Regions from separate parts of the Bradyrhizobium sp. USDA 4541 genome, predicted to be linked through region 2. Evidence: riboswitches for the same ligand, from Rfam matches in the RefSeq annotation. Region 2 holds a riboswitch; the other holds the start of a gene.

Region 1 (11,739 bases), 410 kb from region 2:
GAAGAAGATGGCGGGCAAACGCATCGGCGGCTCCTGTGCGGTGATCAGGCGGCGGTGATAGCGCACGCATGAGCCCGGAGCCAGATGACGGTGTGTCTAGCAGCTATCGCACTTTGCTATGGTCCGCCTGCCAGAGTTGCAGCCGCAGCCGCGAAGCATCCCTAGCGCTGCGCCCCACCTTCGAGCAGGCGATCGCCGACCAGGCGGACCGCGCCACGGGTCCAGGAATAATCGGCGCCCATCCGCAGGCCGCTGTCGCCGCGTGAGACGACCGCGCCGCTGCGGGCCTCGCGCAGCTGGAAGCCGATCGTGTATTCGGTCCGGCTGACCCGCCTGATCACGCCGATCAGCGATTGATCTGCGCCGAGCTGTTGCGCGATCGCGGCCTCGCAGCCGTCGCAGTCGCGCAGCGCACGCGCCTTGACGGGCTCGGCGGTCGCGCCGCCGGTATCGACCAGGCGGTAGCGGCCCGACTGCGCAAGCCGGTCACGCACGCCCTTGGTCACATCGGCGAGGTAGGCCGCATCGGCGTCGGCAAGGCCGGATGCCGGCGCCGCGGAGGTGTCCTCAAGCTCGAACTCGAACACCGCAAGCCCGATCGGCGCAGCCGTGGCGGTCTGTGCCGGCGGCAACACGGCCGCGAGCACGCCGAGCACCTCGCGCGACACGAACATCCGCGCATGGTCCCATGCGTCGTCATTGTCGCCGCGAAACGTGTAGAGCTTTTCGTACAGCACGCGGCTCCCTTCGACATCGACGACCGCCACCTTGGCCCACTGCACCAGCGTGCTCATCTTCTGCACGCCGCCGACCACCTTGATCCGGGCCTCGCCTGCGGACGCCGCTGCTGGCACCAGGCGATAGCGCGGCTCCGCGGCGACGTCGGCGCGCAGCGCGCGCATGAACGCGTCGAGCCGCTTCTGGTGCACGGCGGTCTGGTCGATCACCTCGCCCGAGGTGTCGACGTAGCTGAAATCATCGATGCTGACGCCAAGGTGAGATGCCGGCACCGTGCCGGTCTCGGCGCGCGGCGGACAAGGTCTGGCCAGAAGGCCGGTCAACGCGAGGGCGAGCAAGACGAGGCGCGACTGGTGCATGATTGGGCCTTTCAGCTGCTGGCGCGGGCGGGTCGGTCGCATCCTGGGCCAACTGGCCTCCGCGCCGCAGCGGAGTGCCTCCCGCCCGGTGCCGGGAAAATTTCACGACGATGGTCCGCGCCCGAAGAACGGCTATGGCAGCGCTTCTCGGCGCCTCCGTTCTGCCGTTTAATGTGCGTGACGACCCTGCCCGCGATCGCGCGCCGAAGCCCGCCTTCGATCTTGAGGATACGCCAATGTGGAATTGGTCCGGAAGCGATCTGAAACTGCGGTTGACGTTGCGCGTGGCGATCGTCTCGACGCTCTGCTTTGCCGTCATCTCCGGCTATTTCCTGATCGAGGCCGACCGCTCGGTGCGCGGGCGGATCGCGGCCGTTGCCGATGTCGCCGCCAAGACGCTGGAGCTGCAGCAGAGCAAGATCCAGTGGCTGAACAATGCGCGCTCCGAATTTCCCGATCTCGACGGCGTTGCCGCCTCGGTCATGACGCCGGGACTGTGCCTCGCCTTTCGCAGCAATAGCGGCGAGATCAGCCAGCGCTTCTGCGGCGGCTCGCAGACTGACACGGCCGCGCCGCCGCTGGCCTTCGCGGCGCTCTATCGCCGCCTGTTCGATCCCTGCCGCGAGGTGGTGCGGCAGGTGGTTTCGCGCGGCAATGCCATCGGCGAGGCCGTGGCCTGGATCGATCCGGCGGTGCCGACCGCCGAGGCCTGGCACGATGCCGGCCGGCTGATGGCGGTGTTCATGATCGCGCTGCCGCTGCTCTGCGCCCTGGTCTATGCGGCGCTGGCGCGCGCGCTGCGTCCGACGCGGCAGATCCGCGACGGGCTCGAGCGGATCGCCGCAGGCGACCTCGCCGCGCGCCTGCCGCCGTTCGATCTCGCCGAACTGTCGGCGATCGGCGATGTCTTCAACCAGCTCGCCGAGCGCCTCGCCGCCGCGCTCTCCGACCGCAACGCGCTGACGCAGAAACTGATCCTGGTGCAGGACGAGGAGCGCCGGCACCTCGCGCGTGAGCTGCATGACGAGTTCGGGCAGTCGCTGGCCGCAATCCGTGCGCTCGCCGCCTCGGCGCGCCAAACCGCGGCCGCGGATTGCCCGCCTTTGCTCGCCGAATGCGACGGCATCGCGCGGACCGCGACCGACATGATGGAGACGTTGCGCGGCGCCCTCTTCCGGCTCCGCCCGCCCGATGTCGACGAACTCGGACTTGCGGCCAGCCTCGAGGGCCTGGTCGCCGGCTGGAACGGCCGCAGCCGCGGACAGCCACGGTTCGAGATCACCATATCGGGATCGTTCGAGCGCCTTGTCGCCTCCGTCAGCGCCAATCTCTACCGCATCGTGCAGGAGGCGCTCACCAACGCCGCCAAGCATGCCGGCGCCACGCGCGTCATGCTGCGGCTTGAGATGCGCGAGGCGCCGCCTGGCGGCGGCGACAGCGCGATCGTGCTCGCGATCGACGATGACGGCCAGCCCGGCGATCCGCAAGGCGATCCCCAGCTCAGGTCCGGCCTCGGCCTGCTCGGCATGCGCGAACGGGTCGCCGCGCTGGGCGGGCGGCTCAGCTTCGAGACCGGACAGCCCAGCGGCTCCTCGCTCCGCGTCATCGTTCCCGTCGCGGCCAGCCGAGAGGCCGCACCGGTGGAGCGCGCGGCATGAGCCACGCGGCGCGCACCATCATGCTGGTCGACGACCACGCCGTCGTCCGGGAGGGCTACCGGGCGATGCTGCAGAAGCAGCCGGGCCTCTGCGTCGTCGCCGAAGCCTCCGACGGTGTCGAGGCCTACCGCCTCTACAAGGAGACCGGGCCCGACCTCGTCATCATGGACCTGTCGATGCCCGGCATCGGCGGCATCGAGGCCATTCGCCGCCTCCGGCAGTGGGACAGGCGCGCAAAAATCCTGGTGTTCACCATGCACCAGAACGCGGCCTTTGCCGTGCAGGCGATCCGCGCCGGCGCGAGCGGCTATGTCACCAAGACCAGCCCGCCGGAGACGCTGGTGCACGCCGTGATGGATGCGCTGTCGGGCAAGATCGCGATCAGCCCGGATATCGACCACGAGCTCGCGCTCAGCCACCTTGCCGGCGAGACCAAGGCGGCCGACCTCCTGACCGCGCGGGAATTCGAGGTGCTGCGGATGCTGCTCGCGGAAAACACCACCGAGGAGATCGCCGAGGCACTGCACCTCAGCCCCAAGACGGTCGCGAACCTGCATTCCCTAATCAAGGACAAGCTCGGCGTCGGCACCGATATCGAGTTGGTCCGCCTCGCGCTGCGGCAAGGCATCCTCACGCAGATCGATCTCGGCGAACGCTGAGCCCACGGTGGCACCAGCCAGGCCGCGTACTGGCAAATCGAGCCGCATCTGCCTCCGGGCAAACCGAACATCGAGCCGGCATCGTCGAATGGCCGAGTCTCGAGAAAATCGCGTAACAGACCTCCAGGACAGCCTCGATGCTGGCTCGTCTGGGACATAGTTCAGAACCTGGACTACCTTGGTGGCCCTCGTGATGCTAAAGTTCTCGTCATGAAAGGCTATGGATCATTTTGCCCCGTAGCCAAAGCTGCGGAAATTCTCACGGAGCGGTGGACCCCGCTCCTGCTCCGCGAACTGTTGCTGGGGTCCCACCACTTCAACCAGCTTCGCCGCGGCATCCCGCAGATGTCGCCGACCCTCCTCTCCAAGCGCCTGCAAACGCTAGAAGAAGCCGGGCTAATCTCACGCAGATCAGGCGATAACGGGCATTGGGAGTACCATCCAACCCAGGCAGCCAGGGAAGCCAGGCCAATTATCGATGCAATGGGCTATTGGGGCCACAAATGGGCTCGCAGCCAGCTCACACCCAACGAACTTCACGCGGGCCGGCTCATGTGGAATATGCGCCGTTCGTTCGATCTAAGGCACATTCCATGCGACTTCGTTCTGTACATCGAGATTGCGGACGCTCGGCCAAAGCGCTGGTGGTTTGTTGTGAAGAAGGAGGAAGCCGATCTTTGCTGGGATGACCCCGGCTTCAAGGTCGATATCAGCCTCTATGCGAGTCTGCTGACGCTCGTGCAGATTTTCGTAGACGAGATGCCGCTGCTACGGGCGTGTGAGCTCGGCAAAATCGAGATCGACGGTCCCAGGCATCTTGTGAACAGCATGCGGACTTGGTTCCCACGCAGCAAATATGCCGATGAGGCGCCGGCGGCCGCAGATCGAGTCTCAGCCAGTTGAGGATATCCAGTCCACTTTCTGGACTAGTGGTTCTGCTTGCCTCGGCTATAGCGTTTGCGAATGCGCTCCCGCGCTAAGCATCTCAGCTAAAGGAGGCAAAGATGAGCCGCCCTTCTCTTCTTTCTTGCACCCTGTTGTTGATCTTTACTTGTACTTGCGTCAGTCCCGCAGGGGCAGCCCCACCTGCCGACGAACTTTCCTCGGCGGCTGCCAAATGGGATGCCGCCATCAACAACGCAGACTTCGATGCCCTGTTACCGTTGTATGCCGCTGACGCCAGATTGATGCCGCCTGGTGCGCAGCCAGTCACCGGCCCTTTGGCAATCCGTAATTTCTTTGCCGAGCGGGGAAGAAGCGTCAGAGATCACAAGGTTGAGCTGCTCGATGTGTTGCCCATGGGAAAATACGCCTACACCACCTCGCATTTCACGGCCACGCTAGTAATAAATGAGAAGGCGGCGCCAATTTCTGGCAGCACCGTGAGACTGCTTGAACGCCAACCCGACGGGCAGTGGAAGATAAAGTCTCATATCTTCGTCAAGGAATAGATTCGCGGGTGCCACAGCCACACGGTCAGCCACCCCGCAAGCCTGACGGCCCGCAAGTGACGGATGGTCATGCACCTTATTGGCCCTCAGCCGAAGACGGCATTGATCATCGGGACATCGGTTCATTGGGTAAGCCGGACGTCCCTCGGTTTGGTCGCCATTGCCGTGGCTGTCGCCAGATGTTCGATCTCGCCCAACGCTGGGCCCGCGGCGGCGCCAGCAACCAACCCTTGCGAGCCCGCCGGGGATTGGATAGCCTTCTGCTCGCGATGAGCCTCGCAGGCTCATTCGTCCCTCGCGCGACTGGCGAGCTTACGTGGAATTGACCACGGTGAAGCGCGAAGGGTTTCAACGCCGTTCGCCTGGGCAACCCGTTCAGCTGATGATCCAGCGTCTTAGGGAGCCCGGACCATGCCGTCATTCCGCAATGAACTCCATCTCAACGATTCGGAAGTTGCCCTTGCGCTCGAGGGCGAAGAGCGCCGCCAGCAAGACGGCGTCGAGCTGATTCCGTCGGAGAACTACACCTATCCCGAGGTGCTCGAGCTGCTCGGATCGGTGTTCACCAACAAGTATTCCGAGGGCTATCCGGGACGTCGCTATTACGGCGGCCAGGAATTCACCGACCAGATAGAGAACCTTGCCCGCCAGCGCGCTTGCGCGCTGTTCCGCGCCGAACATGCCAACGTTCAGCCTCTGTCCGGGTCGCCAATGAACCAGGCCGTGTATCTCGGCCTGCTGCAGCCCGGCGATACGATCTTGGCGATGGACCTTTCACACGGCGGCCATCTCACTCATGGCGCGCCGGTGTCGCACATGGGGCGGCTCTTCAACTTCGCCCGCTACAAGACGCAGCCGTCAAACGGCGGCGCCATCGATTTCGATGAGCTCCGCGCCATGGCCCGGCACGTCCGCCCGAAGCTGGTGCTGTGCGGCTACAGCTCTTATCCGCGCGATCTGGATTATGCGTCCTTCAAGAGCATCGCCGATGAAGTGGGTGCACTGACCATGGCCGACGTCAGCCATTACGGCGGCCTGATCGCCGGCAACGCCTTGCGCAATCCGCTCGATGCGGGTTTCGACGTGATGACGACGACATCGCACAAGACGCTTCGCGGGCCGCGTGGCGGCATCGTTCTTTGTCGCCGGGAGTTCGCCGGCAAGATAGACGCGTCGGTGTTCCCGGGATTGCAGGGAGGTCCGCACATGAACGTTGTGGCCGGAACCGCGGTCACGCTGAAGAAGGCTTCGACGTCCGATTTTCATGCCTATGCAAGGCTGGTCATGCGCAACGCGAAGGTCCTGGCCGAAGCGTTGATGGAACGCGGCATGACGTTGATCACCGGCGGAACCGACAATCACATGATGGTCGTGGATACCGTGGCCAGCGTCGGCGTGGACGGCAGCGCGGCCGAGAACATCCTCGACGCCGTTGGGATCACCGCAAACAAGCAGATCATTCCCGACGATCCGCATCCGCCGCTCAAGCCGAGCGGCATTCGCCTCGGGACGCCGGCGGCGACCACGCGCGGCATGGGCGAGCCCGAAATGCGCCTGATCGCCGAACTCATTGCGGAGTCCCTCCGGTCGAAGGGAGATGCAGCGGTCGTCAAGCGACTGAGGTCGATCAGCGTCGAGATGTGCCGCGCTTTCCCCGTTCCGGGGATCGCGCCGCCCTCGTAGGCGGCCGACCTGCGTTCCTGTTCCGCGCCCGTCGCGTCACTCGGCAGGTCGTGAAGGTTCCCGGGGGAAGGACCGGAACGGAAATCGTTGCTGTTCGTTGGACCGCATGATCTCGAAGACGGAGCGTCCAACGCCGTGACCCGGAAAACCTTGCAAGCACGCTCGGAACAGGCGCTCGTCGTCATCATTCTCAGCACCGGTGCGCTGATCGGTTACCTCGGCTTGGCGCTGTCCAGGCTGTGAGAGCGACGCCGGCGGGCACCAAGCCGCCGGCAGGTATCAAGTCGCTTGGTACCCTGAAAGCGCGCGCGCGTGCCACTGAGTTGCCCGACGCGGCAAGCCAAGCCCCGTAGCAAAAATATAGGGTGAAACGAAGAGCAAGGCTCGGACAGATCATGTCGCGAGAATGCGGATGTTTGACGCACAAGCGACGACACCCGCCGTCGTCCCGGCGAAGGCCGGGACCCCTTACCCCAAATCTCAATTGTTGCGCGACGCTGGGGCCACGATCCCGTTCCTGATCAAATGCGGTGGTTATGGGTCCCGGCCTTCGCCGGGACGACGGTGGTGTGCGCGGGAACAGTCTCGCGATGGATGCAACGCCACGTACAATCCACACACCGGTCACTGAAATCGAGGACATTGCCGCCTGCCCGCAATTCTCGTACACGGTTTCATGCAATGACCTCGCAATTCACTCCCAACTCCGTCGACGTGCTGCTGTTCGATATCGGCCGCGTCGTGCTCGACATCAACTTTGACAAGGTGATGGCGCACTGGGCGCAGCATGCCGGGTGTGCGCCCGCCGAGCTCGCCACGCGCTTTGTCGTCGACGACAGTTTCAAGCATCATGAGATCGGCCGGATCGACGACGCGGCATTCTTCGAGAATCTGCGCCGGACGCTCGGCATCAACATCACGGACGCCCAGTTCCTCGAAGGCTGGAATGCGATCTTCACCGGCGAGATGCCGGGCATCGCCCCGCTGCTCGCGGCGGCCGCCAAGCGGATGCCGCTCTACGCCTTCTCCAACACCAATCCGGCCCATGTCGCGCATTTCTCGGTCACCCATGCCGAGCTGCTCAGCCATTTCCGCAACGTCTTCCTGTCCTCGAGCATCGGCTTCCGCAAACCCGACGCCGAGGCCTATGATCATGTGGTAAAAGCCATCGGCGTGCCGGCGTCGCGGATCCTGTTTTTCGACGACCTGGCCGCCAATATCGAAGGTGCGCGGGCCCGCGGCCTTTATGCTATCCACGTGACATCGACGGATGACGTGGCAAGGGCTTTGACCGCACTTGGAATTTGAAGATTAGGAATTGAGGAACTCTGAGCGTGGCCCTGATGCCGGTTGCCGATGCCCTGTCCGCCGTCCTCGCCGGCGCCGAACCGCTGCCGGAGGAGATGGTCGCGCTCGATGCCGCCTACCACCGCACGCTTGCGCACGACCTCGCGGCGCTCCGCACCCAGCCGCCGCAGCCGATGTCGGCGATGGACGGCTATGCGGTGCGCGCCGCCGATGCGGCTGATCTAAAGGCCCGGCTCAAGGTGATCGGCGAAGTCGCCGCCGGCCGGCCGTTCGACCGGACGGTCGGCGCCGGCGAGGCGGTGCGGATCTTCACCGGCGGCGTGATCCCCAATGGCGCCGACGCGGTGATCATCCAGGAGGACACCGCCGTCGACGGCGACCACATCACGATCACGGAGGCCGCCAGCGTCGGGCGGCACATCCGCCCGGCTGGGGTCGACTTCCGTGAGGGCGAGGTGCTGCTCGCCGGCGGCAGCCGCCTGTCCGACCGCGCGCTGTCGCTGGCGGCCGCCATGAACTATCCGGGACTTGCGGTGCGCCGCCGCCCGAAGGTCGCGGTGCTGGCGACCGGCGACGAGCTGGTGATGCCGGGCTCGCAGCCCGGCCCCGGCCAGATCGTCTATTCCAACGGCTACGCGCTGCGGGCGCTGGCGCGCGCCGAGGGCGCCGAGACCGTCGACCTCGGCGTTGCCGCCGACACGGTGGAGGCGACCACGGCGGGCATCCGCCGGGCGCGCGAGGCCGGTGCCGATGTCCTGATCACGACAGGCGGCGCCTCGGTCGGCGACCACGATCTCGTCAAGCGGTCGCTGGAAGCCGAGGGCGTCGACATGACGTTCTGGCGGATTGCGATGCGGCCCGGCAAGCCGATGATGCATGGCCGGCTCGGCGCGATGAGGGTGATCGGCCTGCCCGGCAATCCGGTGTCGTCCTATGTCTGCGCCTTCCTGTTCCTGGTGCCGTTGATTCGGGCGCTGAGCGGCCGGAAAGTGATTCATCATCGCCGCACGAGCGCCCTGCTCGGCCGCGACCTCGCCGCCAACGACCAACGCGAGGACTATCTGCGTGCACGGCTCGAAGCGCGCGAGGACGGCACGTTGATCGCAACGCCGGTGACGCAGCAGGACTCGTCGTTGCTCGGGAATCTCGCTGCGGCACGGGCACTTCTCGTGCGCCCGCCGTTCGCGGCGGCGGCCGTCGAAGGCAGCGAATGCGAGATCCTGACACTGCCCGAATAGGGTTTTCGCGCCCCGCCGATTGTGCGTTGCCCGACACGTTCACCGGAAATTAAGTGGTTGCGGAACACATATCGAACATATAGTGTCCGTTCATGATTTGTTTCGAGTGCTGGTGTCTACATTCGGGAAGCTGCATGGAAGCAGGTGCATCGAGCACATGCTCCTGAGGTCAGGCCCGGCCTGCAGGCCCCACCAGAAGAGTCTCGGAATCGAACGACGCTATCAACCGGGGGAATACTCGAGATGCTCACGCGCAAACAGTACGAACTACTGCGTTTCATCAATGAACGTCTGAAAGAGGCCGGCGTACCGCCCTCCTTCGACGAGATGAAGGATGCGCTCGACCTGCGCTCGAAGTCCGGTATCCACCGCCTGATCACTGCGCTGGAGGAGCGCGGCTTCATCCGCCGTCTGCCGAACCGCGCCCGCGCCATCGAGGTCATCAAGCTGCCCGAACTCTCGGCCGGCGGCGGCAACGGTCGCCGCGGCTTCACGCCCAGCGTCATCGAAGGCACCCTCGGCCGGCGCGCCAGCACGCCGCCGATTGCCGAGGACGACGGCAACCGTCCGGTCGCGGTCCCCGTGATGGGCCGGATCGCCGCCGGTACGCCGATCGAGGCGCTGCAGACCCGCAGCCACACCATCAGCGTGCCGCCCGACATGCTCGGCGCCGGCGAGCACTACGCGCTCGAGGTACGCGGCGACTCGATGGTCGATGCCGGCATCCTCGACGGCGACATGGCGCTGATCCAGCGCAACGACGTCGCCAATACCGGCGACATCGTGGTGGCGCTGATCGACGAGGAGGAAGCGACCCTGAAGCGCTTCCGCCGCCGCGGCGCATCGATCGCGCTCGAGCCGGCCAACACCGCCTATGAAGTGCGCATCCTGCCGCCGAACCGGGTCCGCATCCAGGGCAAGCTGATCGGCCTTTATCGCAAATACTGAATTGCAAATACTTGCGGCGGCCGGGAACGAGCAACACGTCGGATCGTTCCTTGCATGATAGTGTAGCGTACGGCCTGCCCGATGCGCTCCGATACCTCTCGCGCAGCGTCGCGTGTTTGTGATCGGAGCGATCTCGGACCAGTCGTACAATCGCCCAGAAACGAGCAGACGCTCGTTCGCTATCGTCCACTCTGGTAGAGGCCCTAATGCCTCAAGGAGAGGCACGGGTCGCTACCTCGAAATGAGGAGCCATCCGATGTGTGACTATAGTCTGCACGCCGTGGCATCGCGCCCCGCCATTGTCGGAGAGACGCTGATCACGACGACGTTCCGCGGCACGTCGACCCGCGGCTTTGCTTCGGAGAATGACCCCACTGTCGCGGTCTGCATGCTGCCGGGCACCGAGCTCGCTTTCGCCGAGAACGTTCGCTACGACAGCCGCTGGATCTGGACCAAGACGCTGAACTATCGCGTCGGCGTATTCAACGAAGTCGAGCCCGACGTGCCCGATCGGCATCATGATGCGGTCGAATTCCCCGACGGCAGCCATGTGCTGGTGACCCAGCTGGTCGAGGGACAGCGCGTCAGCGTGCTGCAATTGCCGGCGCTGCATCCGCCGGTCGAGCAGAAGCCGAAGGTTGTGGAGCGGCGGCCTTCCGCATTCGCAACGCTGTTTTTGGGTTGAGCGCATCGTCGCCGTGGAATGAGCTGTTCGGCGGCGGATGACCTAAGCAATTTCGGGCGACCCCGGACTCCCGCTTCCGGGGCGCAGAAGGAGATTTGCGTCGGCCGGCACCTTGGCGCATCATCGGGTACGGAGGACGTGCGCGGTGGTCGATAAGGTCACATGGCAAAAGGCTGGACGCGTCACGGAACCGGGCCGCTACATGTTCCGGTTCGGTTGGCTGACGGTAACGGCCGACGACCTGAAAGTCTGGGAGCAATTTCCCGAGGCTTCCTTCACTCTCGTCAAGAAGCCCGACGCCGGCCCCGACTCCGACGAATACCATCTCGGCCTGTTCGAGCTGCCGAGCGCGCCCTTGCCGGACCACGGCTAATCATCGCCCTGCAGATCGGTCTCGGCCGGCGTCGCATCCACCGCAGGCCGCGGCGCGGGGGCGCGTAGCGTCGTCTCGCTCTCGCCGTCGCCGGGAACCGCCGGCGACCACGGCCGGTCGATCCCGCCGGGCTTGACCGCATCGACGACGTAGCCGTCCCTGCTCCGTCGCAGCACCAGCGCGCCGTGGCGGCGCAGCCGCTCGGCATCGATCACCGATGCCGCGCAGCCCTGCGGCGCCGGCCGCGCCGTCACGATCAGGCCTGCGCGCTCGCAGTCGTCCACTAGGTGGTGTGGACTCTAAGGATTCCCTTTTGAGAGCAAATCAGATTCAAGGCTTCTTTTTGGGAGGCGGCCTTGGGTGTGATGGAGCGTTTGGTGTTGAGCGACGCGGCCTGGGAGCGCATGGCGCCGCTGATCATAGGCCGGCCCGATCAGAAGGGCTCGACCGGGCGGGACAACCGGATGTTCGTGGAAGGTGTGCTTTGGATCGTGCGTACGGGCTCTCCTTGGCGTGATCTTCCGGAGGCTTTTGGAGATTGGAACAGCGTGTTCCGGCGGTTCAGTCGATGGAGCCGCAAGGGTGTCTGGTGCCGCATCTTCGAGGCGATGTCCGAGGATCCGGACTTCGAATATCTGA
Region 2 (11,739 bases):
CGTGATCGCGATCCGCCACATCGATACCACCTTCGCCGAGCTGCAGCGGCTGCAGAGTGTCGGCGACATCGCCGAGGATATCGACCGCCGCATGAACGAGCTGCGGCTCGCGGCGCGCGATTTCGTCACCGAGCCGGGCAGCCAGTCGGTCCAGGTCGCGGAGGCGGCCCAGTCGCTGAGCGAGATCCTGAAAAAGACCCGCATCAAGCTGGCGCCCGAGCAGCAGGACATGATCGACGGCGTCACCCAACGGCTGGCGACCTATCGCAACGGCATCGAGCGCATCTCGGCGCTGCTCAGCCGCCGCGCCGAGCTGGTCGCCGGGCTGCCGCCGCTGCGCGACGCCTTCGACAAGGCGGTCGCCGCGAGCAACGATGCGGCGCTGGCCAATGCGCTGTCGCAATCCCAGAGCCGGATTGCCACCGCATTGCTGGCGCACAACACGTCCGCTGCCGAGCAGGCCGCGCAGAGCATGCGGGCGATGACCATCTCCGATCCCGCGCTGCGCGGCGCCGTCGATAATTATGCCGAGGCGATCATCGCGGTCTCGGTGCGCGAGGGCCAGATCGCCGACATCGACAAGGAGGTGCTCGGCGCCGAAGGCCGGTTGATCCAGAAGGTCACCGAGCTGCTCCGCGAGCTCAGCTCTCGCCGCGGCCACGTGCTGTCGCGCGATTTTGCCCGGACGCTGGCCGAAGCAAAATGGCAGAGCATCGTGCTCGGCACGGCGGGTGTGCTGATCGGCCTGTTCGCGTCGGTGTTGGTGGTTCGCCGCACCGTCCGCCCGCTCGCCAGGATCGCGGGCTCGATCCGCAAGGTCGCCGGCGGCGAGAAGAGCGCGTTCATTCCCGGCGCCGACCTCGACAACGAGATCGGCGACATCGCACGCGCCGCCGAAGTGTTCCGCCAGACCCTGGTCGACGCCGACAGCGCGCGCGAGGCTGCGCTGCGCGCGCTCGCCGAGCAGCGGCTCGCCGAGGAGAGCTACCACAAGCTGTTCGAGGCGTCGGTCGAGGGCATCTACGTCACGACGCCGGGCGGCGCGCTGCTCAACGCCAATCCGGCGCTGGCGCGGATGATGGGCTATGCCGCGCCGCAGGACCTGATCAAGGGCATCGACGACATCGCCACCACCGTCTACGTGGATCCGGCGGCGCGCGAGCAGTACCAGCAGCTAATGCAGCGCGACGGCACGGTGCGCGACTACGAGTACCAGGTGCGCGCGAGCGACGGCACCGTGCTGTGGCTGTCCGATTCGGCGACCGTCGTCCGCAACGACGAGGGCGAAGTGATCCGCTACGAGGGCACGGTGCGCGACATCACCGACCAGAAGCGCGCCGAAGACGCGATCGCCGAAGGCCGTCGGCTGTTGCAGATGGTCATCGATACCGTGCCCGCCGTCATCAACGTCAAGGACCGCGACCTGCGCTACGTGCTGATGAACCGCTACATGGCGGGAATCTTCGGCATCGAGCCGCAGGACGCGATCGGCCAGACCACCGGCGAGCTGATGTCGCGCTATGGCGCGGCGAAGACCGATGAGAACGACAAGCGCGTCCTGTCGGCGCGCCGCGAGCTCGGCTTCTATGAAGAGGAGTACAAGGACGTCGCCGGCAACATGCGGCAATGGCTGGTCAACAAGCTGCCGATCCTCGATGCGCAAGGCGAGATCGAGAACATCGTCACGGTCGCGCTCGACATCGGCGAGCGCAAGCGCTCCGAGCAGGAGATGCGCAAGGCGAGGGATTCCGCGGAGGCCGCGTTGCGCAATCTGCGGGAAACCCAGAATTCGCTGATCGAGGCCGAAAAGCTCGCCGCGCTCGGCCGCCTGGTGGCCGGCGTCGCCCATGAGGTCAACAATCCCGTCGGCATCAGCCTGACGGTGGCGTCCGCGCTGGAGCGCAAGACCGCGAATTTCGCCACCCAGGTCGAGCGCGGCGACCTGCGCCGCTCCAGCCTCAACGATTTCCTGAACACGGCGCGCGATGCCTCCTCGCAACTCGTCGCCAATCTCAACCGCGCCGCGGAGCTGATCCAGTCGTTCAAGCAGGTCGCCGCCGACCGCAACTATTCGGACCAGCGCACCTTCGACCTCGGCGATCTCACCGAGCAGGTGGTGATGAGTCTGAGGCCCGGCCTGCGCAAGCACAATCTGACGCTCAATGTCGATTGTGAGCCGAACCTGATCATGAATTCCTATCCGGGACCGTATGGCCAGGTGCTGACCAATCTGTTCCTCAACGCGGTCGCGCATGCGTTCCCCGACGGCAAGGCCGGCGAGGTCGAGATCCAGGTCCACGCCGCCGGCGGCGACAATGTCGAGGTGATCTTCGCCGACAATGGCTGCGGCATGAGCCTCGACGTGCGCCGCCGTGCCTTCGATCCGTTCTTCACGACGCGGCGCGATCAGGGCGGCACCGGGCTCGGCCTGCACATCGTCTACAGCATCGTCACCACGCGGCTCGGCGGCCGGCTCTCGCTGGATTCCGCACCGGGCAACGGCACACGCATCCAGATGATCCTGCCGCGCGTCGCGCCGCTGGAGCAGGCCGCGGAATAGCGCGAAGCGTAGTGGCCAACCACGCGTTTGCTTTCGATCCGTCATCCTGAGGAGCGGCGAAGCCGCGTCTCGAAGGATGCACGGCCCGGCTCGTGGCCGTCGATCCTTCGAGGCTCGCTGTGCTCGCGCCTCCAGCGACAAAGGCGAAGCCTTTGCGCGGGGATGACGGGTCTAATGGTTTCAAACCGCTAATTGATATCCGCGAGCTTGTGCAGCGTGGCGCCGAAGATCAGGCTCGCCTTGCCGACCAGCGCGGTCCCGCTCATGGTGCCGCGGGTGTCGGTGAAGGTGCCGGAGACGCCGATGCCGACGGGCGCGGGCCCGCCGAACAGCGGGTTGTCGGTGTCGCGCGGCGTCGTGTGGCGTTGCACAAGGATTTCGCCCTTGAAGGCATCGCCCTTCACCGTGTAGCTGCCGGTGTAGTAAAGATAGGCGTCGCCGCCCAGTATCTGGCCGTCGCGGAAGAGAATGACGCCGCTGCCCTTGCCGACGCGACCGTCCAGCAGGGTGACGTGAATTGAGTAAAGTCCGTTCTTCATGACGTCCCGATTGCTGGCCGCCACGCCCACGGCAAGCCAGTTGGTTTTTTATGCCAAAGCGAGCAACCTCGTGCAATGCGGCAGGTTGATTCCCGGGTGTCCCGCGTTCGGGTGACCCTCGGTTCCTGCCAGGCAGTGTGACGGCGCAATGACAGCGGACCGTACGCGCGAATCAAAGTGGCCCGCGAAATGCATAGCTCTGGTTGCACTGGCCGGTGAGTGCTGGAGCAAACACATGTCTGACTGGATTGAATCCGGCGGCCATTGGGCACGCCCTCGCAGGCTCAATGGAACTTCGGCCCGTTATGCGAGCCACATGATCGCATCCCTCGTGCTGATAACGCTGGTGTTGGTTGCGGCCGTGCGAATCGCGCAGGCGCGCGATCCCGACGGCCGCTACGCCAATTCGCCGCTGAAGGAATGGTTCGACGGCCTGCGCAGCGGCAAAGGGCCGTGCTGTTCGGATGCCGACGGCACAGCGGTCAGCGATGTCGACTGGGAATCCAAGGACGGGCACTATCGTGTGCGCCTCGACGGGGCGTGGATCGATGTCCCCGACGAGGCCGTGGTCACCGAGCCCAACCGGGTCGGTCGCGCCATGGTCTGGCCGATTCCGAGCTACATGGGCGTGACGATCCGCTGCTTCATGCCCGGCAGCATGACTTAGCGCCGCACGCGTAGCTCAGACGTATTTCGGGTCGCGCTCGAGCAGTTCGATCGAGATGCCCTGCGGGCCGCGGATGAAGCAGATCCGCACGCCCGGACGGATCGTGGTTGGCTCCTTGGAGAATTCGACGCCCTTGGCCTTGATCTCGGCCGCGACCGCGTCGATGTCCTTCACCGTGAGCCCGAAATGATCGAGCCCCTGATAGGGCGTCACCGGCGCGGCGTTGACGCCGTCGCCCTGGGTCACCTCCGCAATGAACACCCTGGCGCCGCCGAGCTGGACGTCGATGCGGCCGGGGCCGCGGATGATCTCGCCGCCGAGAATGTCGCGCAGCCAGGTCGCGGTGGCCTCGGGATCGGGACTGCGCAGGTGGACGTGGTCCCAGGTGACGACAGGCATTGCGATCTCCTTGTTGTTGTCGTGCCGCTGTTCGGTGCGCGGCACTCGCTCTCGGGCGGCGCAAATCTAGCGAGCGGTTCGCTGGGATACCATCCCTCGTTATGCCTGCCCAAGATTGTCGTCAGGAATGAAACCATTGCGGCCGTCAGCGATTGTTTTTGCGTGGCCGCTCGACCTGCGGCCGTCCCGGAAGCCGCGCGGTGCGGCTTCCTCTCTGTGTGGGGGCGGCCCGATCAGGCTGCCAGGGTGAGGGCACGACGATGCGGATCGGCTTGGCGTCGTTTCGGAGGTTGGCCGCCGGACGTCTCGGTGAAGGGGGCTTCTACGCCAGCCTGCTGCTGCCGCTGATTGCGCTCGCCGGGATCGCCGCATGGTTCATGCTCCCCGAGCCGAGCGACGCCGGGGACCAGGACGTCTGGCCGGTGTCGTCCATGATCCGCACCGCGCAGAATGCCCCGACCGGCGAGCAACCAGCCCAAATCACAAATCAGACCGCGAGGGATGCGCTTGCCGCACCGACGGACGAGCCGACCACCGTCGGTGTGGCCATCGCTCCACAGGGGGCAGAGGAGGCCAAGCCGTCCGGGCCCGGCGCTGAAAGGTCGCCGCTGGATAAGCTGCGGATCGCCTCGCAATCGTGGCGGCGCGGCGGGCTGGGTTCGAAGGCGCTGGTCACCCTGACGCTGCGCAATGCCAATGATTTCGCCGTCAAGGATATCGAGATCGCCTGCGCCTTCATCCGCCGGGACGGTCGGCCGCTGACCGAGCGCAAGCGGCTGATCTCCGACACCATCGCCATGAAGAGCCGCAAGACTTACTCGCAAATGTTGGTCGGGTTCGTCAACGTGAACGCAAACAAGGCGAAATGTTCGGTCGTGACGGCGAGCCGCCTCTAATTCCCGGCATCTCGAAAAAGTGACCGCGAATTGACTTGTCGGGTGAACCGTAACGGCCGGACAGGAACTAACTAATAAACCAGCCGTTAGCGAACGACCCGGGAGCGCGGACAGCGTCCGGGTGATCATGCGCAGACGATGAAATCGCCCGCGCGATGACTGATGTCGTCGCGCCGAGATGAACCGCGCCCTGCTGCGCGGGGGGAGCTACCAAAATGCCTGTGGCGCGTTATTTCCTGTTCGTTGGTGGAGTGCTGCTCGCGCTGCTCTTCGTCGTCAATGCCATCGTGCCGCAGGAGGCCGTGGTCGCCGGCCAGAACCAGGGACTGTCGTCGCCGGGCGTCGACAAGACCATGGTGCGCATCAAGTCGACCCAGAAATTGCCCGAGCGGGTGGTGTACGACACCAATTTGCCGACCATTGTTCCGGCGCAGGTCAACGCGGTCGCCGCGGCTATCCCGTCGGCTACGGGCGATGCGTCGGCGCAAGCCCGCGTCCGCAATACGTTCGCCCAGTTCATTCCGCCGGAGAAGGCTGATGCGCAGAAGGTCGCGGCTGAGGCAAAATCGGCTGAACAACCGGCGCAGGCCCAGCCTCAGGCGCCGAAGAAGCGCAAGGTCGCGCGCTACCATGCCCATCCCCAGCAGCCGATGCGGCTGGCACAGCCCGGCATGTATCAGCCCTACCGCGTCGCGCAGCAGCAGCAGCAGCGCATGGGCTTCTTCGGCGGCTTCGGCACCTGGTAAGAAAGGGCTGCCGCAGCCGGCAATCAATCCGCCGCCGCAAACACTTGCGGCGGCTTTTTCATGTCCGCGATCAGGCGGGTGGCCGGATCCGGGACGGCGTCCGAGCGGCGCTCGCTACCTTTAGCGCGGCAGGCGCGGAATCTTGTCCGCGAAGCCGTTGTAGCAGGTCAGCCGCTCGTCCTCTTCCTTCACGAAGCGGCAATCGTTGACGCCCTTGGCCGGGGCAGCCTTCGGCTTCGGCTGCGGCTTGAAAATCTCGTCGTAGCAGATCAGTCGCTCCTTGGTGGCGTCGTCGATGTCCTGACAGGCCTGAAGCTTCTGAGCGACCGATTGAGGCTTGCCGGGCGCGGCAGGCTTCTCGCCCTTCTTGGCGGCCGACTTCTTGCCGACCTGGACCAGCGGCTTGTCGCCGACCATCGGCTGCGAGGTCGCCGCCGCCGGCTTGTCTGCGTCGGCGGGGGCCGGCGTGGTGCCTTGGGCAAGCGCGGCAGCCGGGCAGAAGAGCGCCAGCGCGAGGATGATATGTCTCATGTCGAAAATGTCCGAAATGGCGTGATGACCGGAAGGATGGCGCCGGGGATCGGAAAAGCCCGGCAAGCGCCGAGACTTAACGCAAGTCTTGCCCGAATCCTACCCCCAGAGGTGACCCGCCCGGCACCGATCCACCGGCAAAAGTGAGGGCAATTCGTCGCCGTTCGACCCGCGGGAGAGCGTGAATTGCCTTTGCCCGGCGGGGCGGCTATGACCACGCCATCTGCGCGACTGGCGCTTGGATGGACCACCATCGGGGAGCGCAGAGACTGAACGCCGCGCGCCTGGGCACCGCTTCGAAACGGAGGTGCCATGACGGCGAACATTCTCGATGGGCATGCACATGCCCAAATTGTCATCGACAAGATTGCTGGCGAACTCGACCGGCTGCCCCGCGCGCCGGGGCTTGCGGTCGTGCTGGTCGGCTGCGACCCGGCGAGCCAGATCTATGTGCAGAGCAAGGTCAGGATGGCCGAGCGGCTCGGCCTGCGCGGCGAGGTCGCACGCCTGCCGGATGATGCCAGCGAGTCCGATCTGCTTGCCGGAGTAGAGGCGCTCAATGCGCGCGACGATATCGACGGCATCCTGGTGCAGCTGCCGTTGCCGGCGCATATCGACGCCTTGCGCGTGATGGCGGCGGTCGATCCCGCCAAGGATGTCGACGGCCTGCACGCCCTGAACGCCGGCCGGCTGTTTCACGGCGATGACGCGCTGGTGCCGTGCACGCCGCTCGGCTGTCTCCGGCTGATCAAGTCGGTCCGATCAGACCTCACCGGCGCCCATGCCGTGGTGATCGGCAGCTCCAACATCGTCGGCAAGCCGATGGCCGCGTTGCTGCTGCAGGAGCACGCGACCGTGACGCAGACCCATATCCACACCCGCGGCATCAGCAGGATCTGCCGCGAGGCCGACATCCTGGTGAGTGCGGTGGGCAAGGCCGGCCTCGTGCGCGGCGACTGGATCAAGCCCCAGGCCATCGTCATCGACGTCGGCACAACGCGCGTCGAGAGGCCGGACGGCGGCTATGCGGTGTGCGGCGACGTCTCGTTCGACGAGGCGGTGCAGGTCGCCGGCGCCATCACGCCGGTGCCGCGCGGCGTCGGCCCGATGACGATCGCCTGCCTGATGGAGAACACGCTGAAGGCGGCAAAGGCGAGGGCGGCGCGGCTGCAATAGCGCGGGATACCTGCGGCGATATGCGAGCGGTGGGTGTCGCTCGCGCATCACGCGCGAAGTTCATGACGTCCGGGGTAATGGAAAGCCCGCATCATTCGTCTATCGTCGCGCGACAGATGGAGGCGCGCGATGCTGTATGCGGAAGATCTCGCCGAGGGCCAGACGTTCAGGCTTGGCAGCTACACGATTGGCGAGGCCGAGATCCTGGAGTTCGCTGGCAAATATGATCCGGTGCCAATCCATGCCGATCCCGTCGCGGCTGCGGCAGGCCCGTTCGGCGGACTGATCGCAAGCGGCTTCAACACCATTGCGATCTATCAGCGGCTCGTCGTGGAGGCGATCTGGACCAAGGTGGCGGGGATCGTCGGGCGGAGCTTCGAAATCCGCCTGCGGAGCCCGGTTCGGCCCGGCGCCACGCTCACCGGCCAATCCCAGATCCAGAAGATCACCATCAGGCCGGAGCGGCGCGACGCTGTCGTGATCTTCAAGACGGAGCTGGTCAACGACGAGCAGCGCCCGGTTCTTGTCCTCGTGCTCGACGCGCTGATCCGCATGCGGCCGACGGAGCAGGGGCCGGCATAGGCGCGGCCTGAGGGGCATCCCGAAGTCATCCGCCTCGGACGGCCGTCAGCGCCTCTACGTGTTCCCGCACGCGACCTTGTCGTCGCGCAATGTTGCGGCAATTATGACAAGCCGGCGGCTGAACGGCAGCGCATCAATGACGTCATCATCGACGAGGTCGTGCTGCCCGGTATTTGCTTCGTCGATGCGCCGAACGCATTCGATCCAGACGGATGTGCCGCCGTGAAACGCAGCAAGCAGATGAACGGAGAGATCGAAGCCAGGCGGCGCAAGGCCGAGGAATGGCTCCGCATGCAGACCCGACGCGCCGCTGAACGGCAACGGCTTCGCGACTACAAGATTGCGCTGGCGCGCGACGAGGTTGGCGTCGATACGACGCGGCTTGCGCCCTCGAACAGTTATTCGACCCCCGACTTCGTGCTGCGCGGAACCTATCGACCGGAGCCCTTCATCTGCAAGGACTGCGGCGTTGCCGAGGTCTGGACGCCGTTGCAGCAGAAATGGTGGTACGAGACCGCCAAGGGCGATGTATTTACCGCGGCGGTGCGCTGCCGGGCCTGCCGCACCAGGGAGCGCGCGCGCAAATCCGCCGCACGCCGCGTGCATCTGGAGGGACTCGCAAGGAAGAAGCCTCCCGTCTCGTAGCGATGGGCGTGACTTCAGGGTCGCACTTAACATCTGATACGCGGGGAACCGCTGCGCAGGCGGTCAATGCGTCGCGCGTGCGGAACGTTTCGGTGCCTGATCGGTTCGAGACCTTGAAGCCCCCGATGTGGGGTGCGGGCGGGGAGGAACCAGCCAAGGAAAACTTGTCAAGGAAACCTGTCAAGGAAGCCATCGCGGCCGGAACCAACGAGAAGGAGCAGCGGATGAAACTCAATTCCACGCAAGTCAAGCAGACCATGACGCAACTGAATGCCCAGGTGCTTCCGGACGATCACCCGGCCGTGGCGCAACTGAACAGCGTGTTCGGTGAGCACACATTCTTCGTCGACACCAGCGGGCTCAAGGTGCTTGAACCGGCCCAGACCTCCGACATGCCGGGGCAGACCGGCGAAGTCGTCAGTCTCGCCGAGTGGAGCGATCCGGAGCTGACCTCGCTTCGGCCGCACGAGCCCGAGCCGACCGGCGTGCTCATCGCGCTTGAACCCAGCAAGCACTGAAGCGTTCCAGCGCGAAGTGAATACCGGTGGTTCGCGCAACCAAAACGCCATCAAGCAAGGGGATTGAGAGCATGATCCGATTCAATCGGATCATGCTCTTTGTGCTGCATCGTGCGACACCGCGATCGGCCGTCCTGATGGCGACAGCCCCGACGTCGCATCAAGAGGTGCCGAAAGTCACATGGCAAATCAGCGCCGCCTGCGTATGCATCGGTTTGAGATGGGTATCCAGGCGGTGAGGGGCAGATGGGGATCGTGCGGCGCTGGAGCCCTGACGAGGACGAGAAGCTCAGAGAACTCGCCAGGGCCGGCAAGAACGCTCTCGAGATCAGTAACGAACTGACCCGCAGCGCGTCGGCCGTGCGCCGGCGCGCCGAGGTCCTGTCGGTCCTGATCATGGCAAAGGCGTTTCGCGCGCGCCCCTCGCATGTCGCCACCCATCTCGAGCGGGTCGCGATCGACGCGATCCGCAACCGCCGTCCGTTTCCCGCGGGCGTCGGCCCGAGCACCATTGCCGGAATGATCGAGAAGGGCTGGATCGTCCAGGAGATGGGGCGCAGATACAACGTGACCGATGCCGGCGTGGAGGCGGTGCGGCGGAAGATTCCGAGCGGCTGAAGGGAATGCCGGCTGCACGCCGGGCGCGCCATGCCGAAGCGGCTTACGCATGCGGTGGGGAAGGCGGACCATTCGCGACCGAATGCAAGATTTCGCGCCCGAGACGGACGTCCCATCCGTTCAATCATCGGGGGCGCGACGACCTGCGGCCTCTTTGTGTCCTCGTCAGCCCACCGATCTGATTGCGCCGATGCTCAACGCCCAGCTAGCCCAAGCCGACCGATATCAAGCCGACCGATACCAGCGTTTCGCCGATCTCGCTGTCACCGTCGGTGACGCGATCAATGCGATCGCCGGGTTGAATCCGGCTCAGCGTACAGACGTGGACTTCCTCGAACGCGAATTCATCCCGGCGCTGGGGCTCAATGACGAACTGCTTCATGAGCAGCCGCCGGAGCTGGCGCCGAACTTCGGCAAGGGCCTCCACCTTTGGCAATACCCGAACCAGCTTGCGCCATACCTCGCCTGGCTTGCGCGCAATTCGTCCGGCGTTTCCTCGTACATGGAAATCGGCTGCCGCTGGGGCGGCATGTTCGTCCTGGTTACGGAGTGGCTCAGGAACAGCGGCGCCGACCTCAAGACCGTGATTGCACTCGATCCGATCGCGCCGACGCCCTTTATCTCGACCTATTTCGATCTGCTGCAGCAGCAGGCCGCTATCGAGCCGATCTACATCCAGGATTTTTCGACCTCGCCGCTGGTCGGTGCGCATGTCGACCGGCTGAAGCCGGACTTCGTCTTTATCGACGGCGATCACAGCCTGCGCGGTGCGCTACAGGATCATCTGCTGGTGCGTTCCCACGCCCGCATCATCGTGCATCATGACATCCATTCCCAAGCCTGTCCGGATACCACGCTGCTCTGGAAGGCGCTGAAGCAGTTCGAGGCGCCGAGCTTCGATACGTTCGAATTCACCAGCCAGTATCTGTCGATCAATGGCTCATTCCTCGGCATCGGTGCCATGAAGCGGCGCTCGGCCCAGATGTAGGACCGGGAGCCGGGCAATCGCCGCGATCACGAGCTCGCGGGCCGATCGCGGAGGTTCAGCTTGCTCTTGTCGCCGCCGGCCCAGGCCAGGGTCTTCGGGTCCATCACGCGGAACCAGAGCGGCGGGATTGCCGCCAGCCCGAACATGCCGGTGTAGCCGTTCGGTAGCCGCGGGATGTCGTCGAAATCGCGCAGCGACTGGTAGGGGCGCATCGGGTTGGCGTGGTGGTCGGAGTGACGTTGCAGGTGGAACGTCATCAGGTTCGAGACGATGTGGTTGGTATTCCATGAGTGGCGCGGCTCGACCGCCTGGTAGCGGCCGTTCGGCAGCTTCTCGCGCAGCAGCCCGTAATGCTCGACATAGTTGGCCTGGGTCAGCGCGTACCAGCCGAGGAAATGGTGCGCGACGATGAACGGCGCGACCTTCCAGCCGAACAGCGCAATCAGCACGGCGGCGACGACGAGCGTCAGCGCAAAGCCTTGCAGGATCTCGTTGTTGACCGACCAGACCGGCTCGCCGCGCCGGGTCAGCCGTTCGGCCTCGTTGCGCCAGCCACGCTTGAATGCACCCGGCAACTCGCGCGTCGCGAACGCATAGATCGATTCACCGAAGCGCGCGCTGGCGGGGTCCTCGGGGGTTGCGACCCAAGTGTGATGGCCGCGATTGTGCTCGACGCGGAAATGCGCGTAGCCCACCGCGCAGTTGGCGAGCATGCCGAACAGGATGTTGAGCCTGTCCGGCTTGTGGCCGAGCTCGTGCCCGATCAGGAGCGCGCCGCCATTGATGGTGCCGACGCCGAGCAGCAAGGCGACATAGGACCACCACGGCAGATCCTGGGTGCCGAAGAAGGCGATCAGCGCGACGTAGTTGATCC

Evidence for each region. A riboswitch is a leader RNA that binds a small molecule or an ion and turns the genes downstream of it on or off. The one in region 2 is predicted to bind ZMP and ZTP.
Region 1: linked by a shared signal. The riboswitch ahead of glyA (serine hydroxymethyltransferase) and the one ahead of J2R80_RS25620 (bifunctional 5,10-methylenetetrahydrofolate dehydrogenase/5,10-methenyltetrahydrofolate cyclohydrolase) in region 2 are both predicted to bind ZMP and ZTP.

The regions. Positions count from the first base shown of each region.
Region 1 covers NZ_JALJZF010000001.1:5,815,394-5,827,132, reverse strand. The annotation lists gene J2R80_RS27700 (amino acid ABC transporter substrate-binding protein) at 1-24, opposite strand, end outside; gene J2R80_RS27695 (DUF3280 domain-containing protein) at 162-1,097, opposite strand; gene J2R80_RS27690 (sensor histidine kinase) at 1,334-2,755, shown strand; gene J2R80_RS27685 (response regulator transcription factor) at 2,752-3,414, shown strand; gene J2R80_RS27680 (helix-turn-helix domain-containing protein) at 3,625-4,317, shown strand; gene J2R80_RS27675 (DUF4440 domain-containing protein) at 4,419-4,865, shown strand; ZMP/ZTP riboswitch at 5,155-5,240, shown strand; gene glyA (serine hydroxymethyltransferase) at 5,277-6,548, shown strand; gene J2R80_RS27665 (hypothetical protein) at 6,636-6,791, shown strand; gene J2R80_RS27660 (HAD family phosphatase) at 7,230-7,856, shown strand; gene glp (gephyrin-like molybdotransferase Glp) at 7,883-9,094, shown strand; gene lexA (transcriptional repressor LexA) at 9,338-10,042, shown strand; gene J2R80_RS27645 (hypothetical protein) at 10,299-10,727, shown strand; gene J2R80_RS27640 (hypothetical protein) at 10,873-11,100, shown strand; gene J2R80_RS27635 (hypothetical protein) at 11,097-11,384, opposite strand; one part of gene J2R80_RS27630 (IS5 family transposase) at 11,457-11,739, shown strand, end outside.
Region 2 covers NZ_JALJZF010000001.1:5,409,841-5,421,579, forward strand. The annotation lists gene J2R80_RS25585 (PAS domain S-box protein) at 1-2,560, shown strand, start outside; gene J2R80_RS25590 (GrlR family regulatory protein) at 2,749-3,099, opposite strand; gene J2R80_RS25595 (hypothetical protein) at 3,335-3,766, shown strand; gene J2R80_RS25600 (VOC family protein) at 3,782-4,165, opposite strand; gene J2R80_RS25605 (hypothetical protein) at 4,426-5,061, shown strand; gene J2R80_RS25610 (hypothetical protein) at 5,277-5,807, shown strand; gene J2R80_RS25615 (hypothetical protein) at 5,928-6,338, opposite strand; ZMP/ZTP riboswitch at 6,556-6,635, shown strand; gene J2R80_RS25620 (bifunctional 5,10-methylenetetrahydrofolate dehydrogenase/5,10-methenyltetrahydrofolate cyclohydrolase) at 6,651-7,514, shown strand; gene J2R80_RS25625 (MaoC/PaaZ C-terminal domain-containing protein) at 7,644-8,096, shown strand; gene J2R80_RS25630 (hypothetical protein) at 8,151-8,417, opposite strand; gene J2R80_RS25635 (zinc-ribbon domain containing protein) at 8,388-8,741, shown strand; gene J2R80_RS25640 (hypothetical protein) at 8,966-9,259, shown strand; gene J2R80_RS25645 (SANT/Myb-like DNA-binding domain-containing protein) at 9,506-9,877, shown strand; gene J2R80_RS25650 (hypothetical protein) at 10,068-10,865, shown strand; gene J2R80_RS25655 (alkane 1-monooxygenase) at 10,892-11,739, opposite strand, start outside.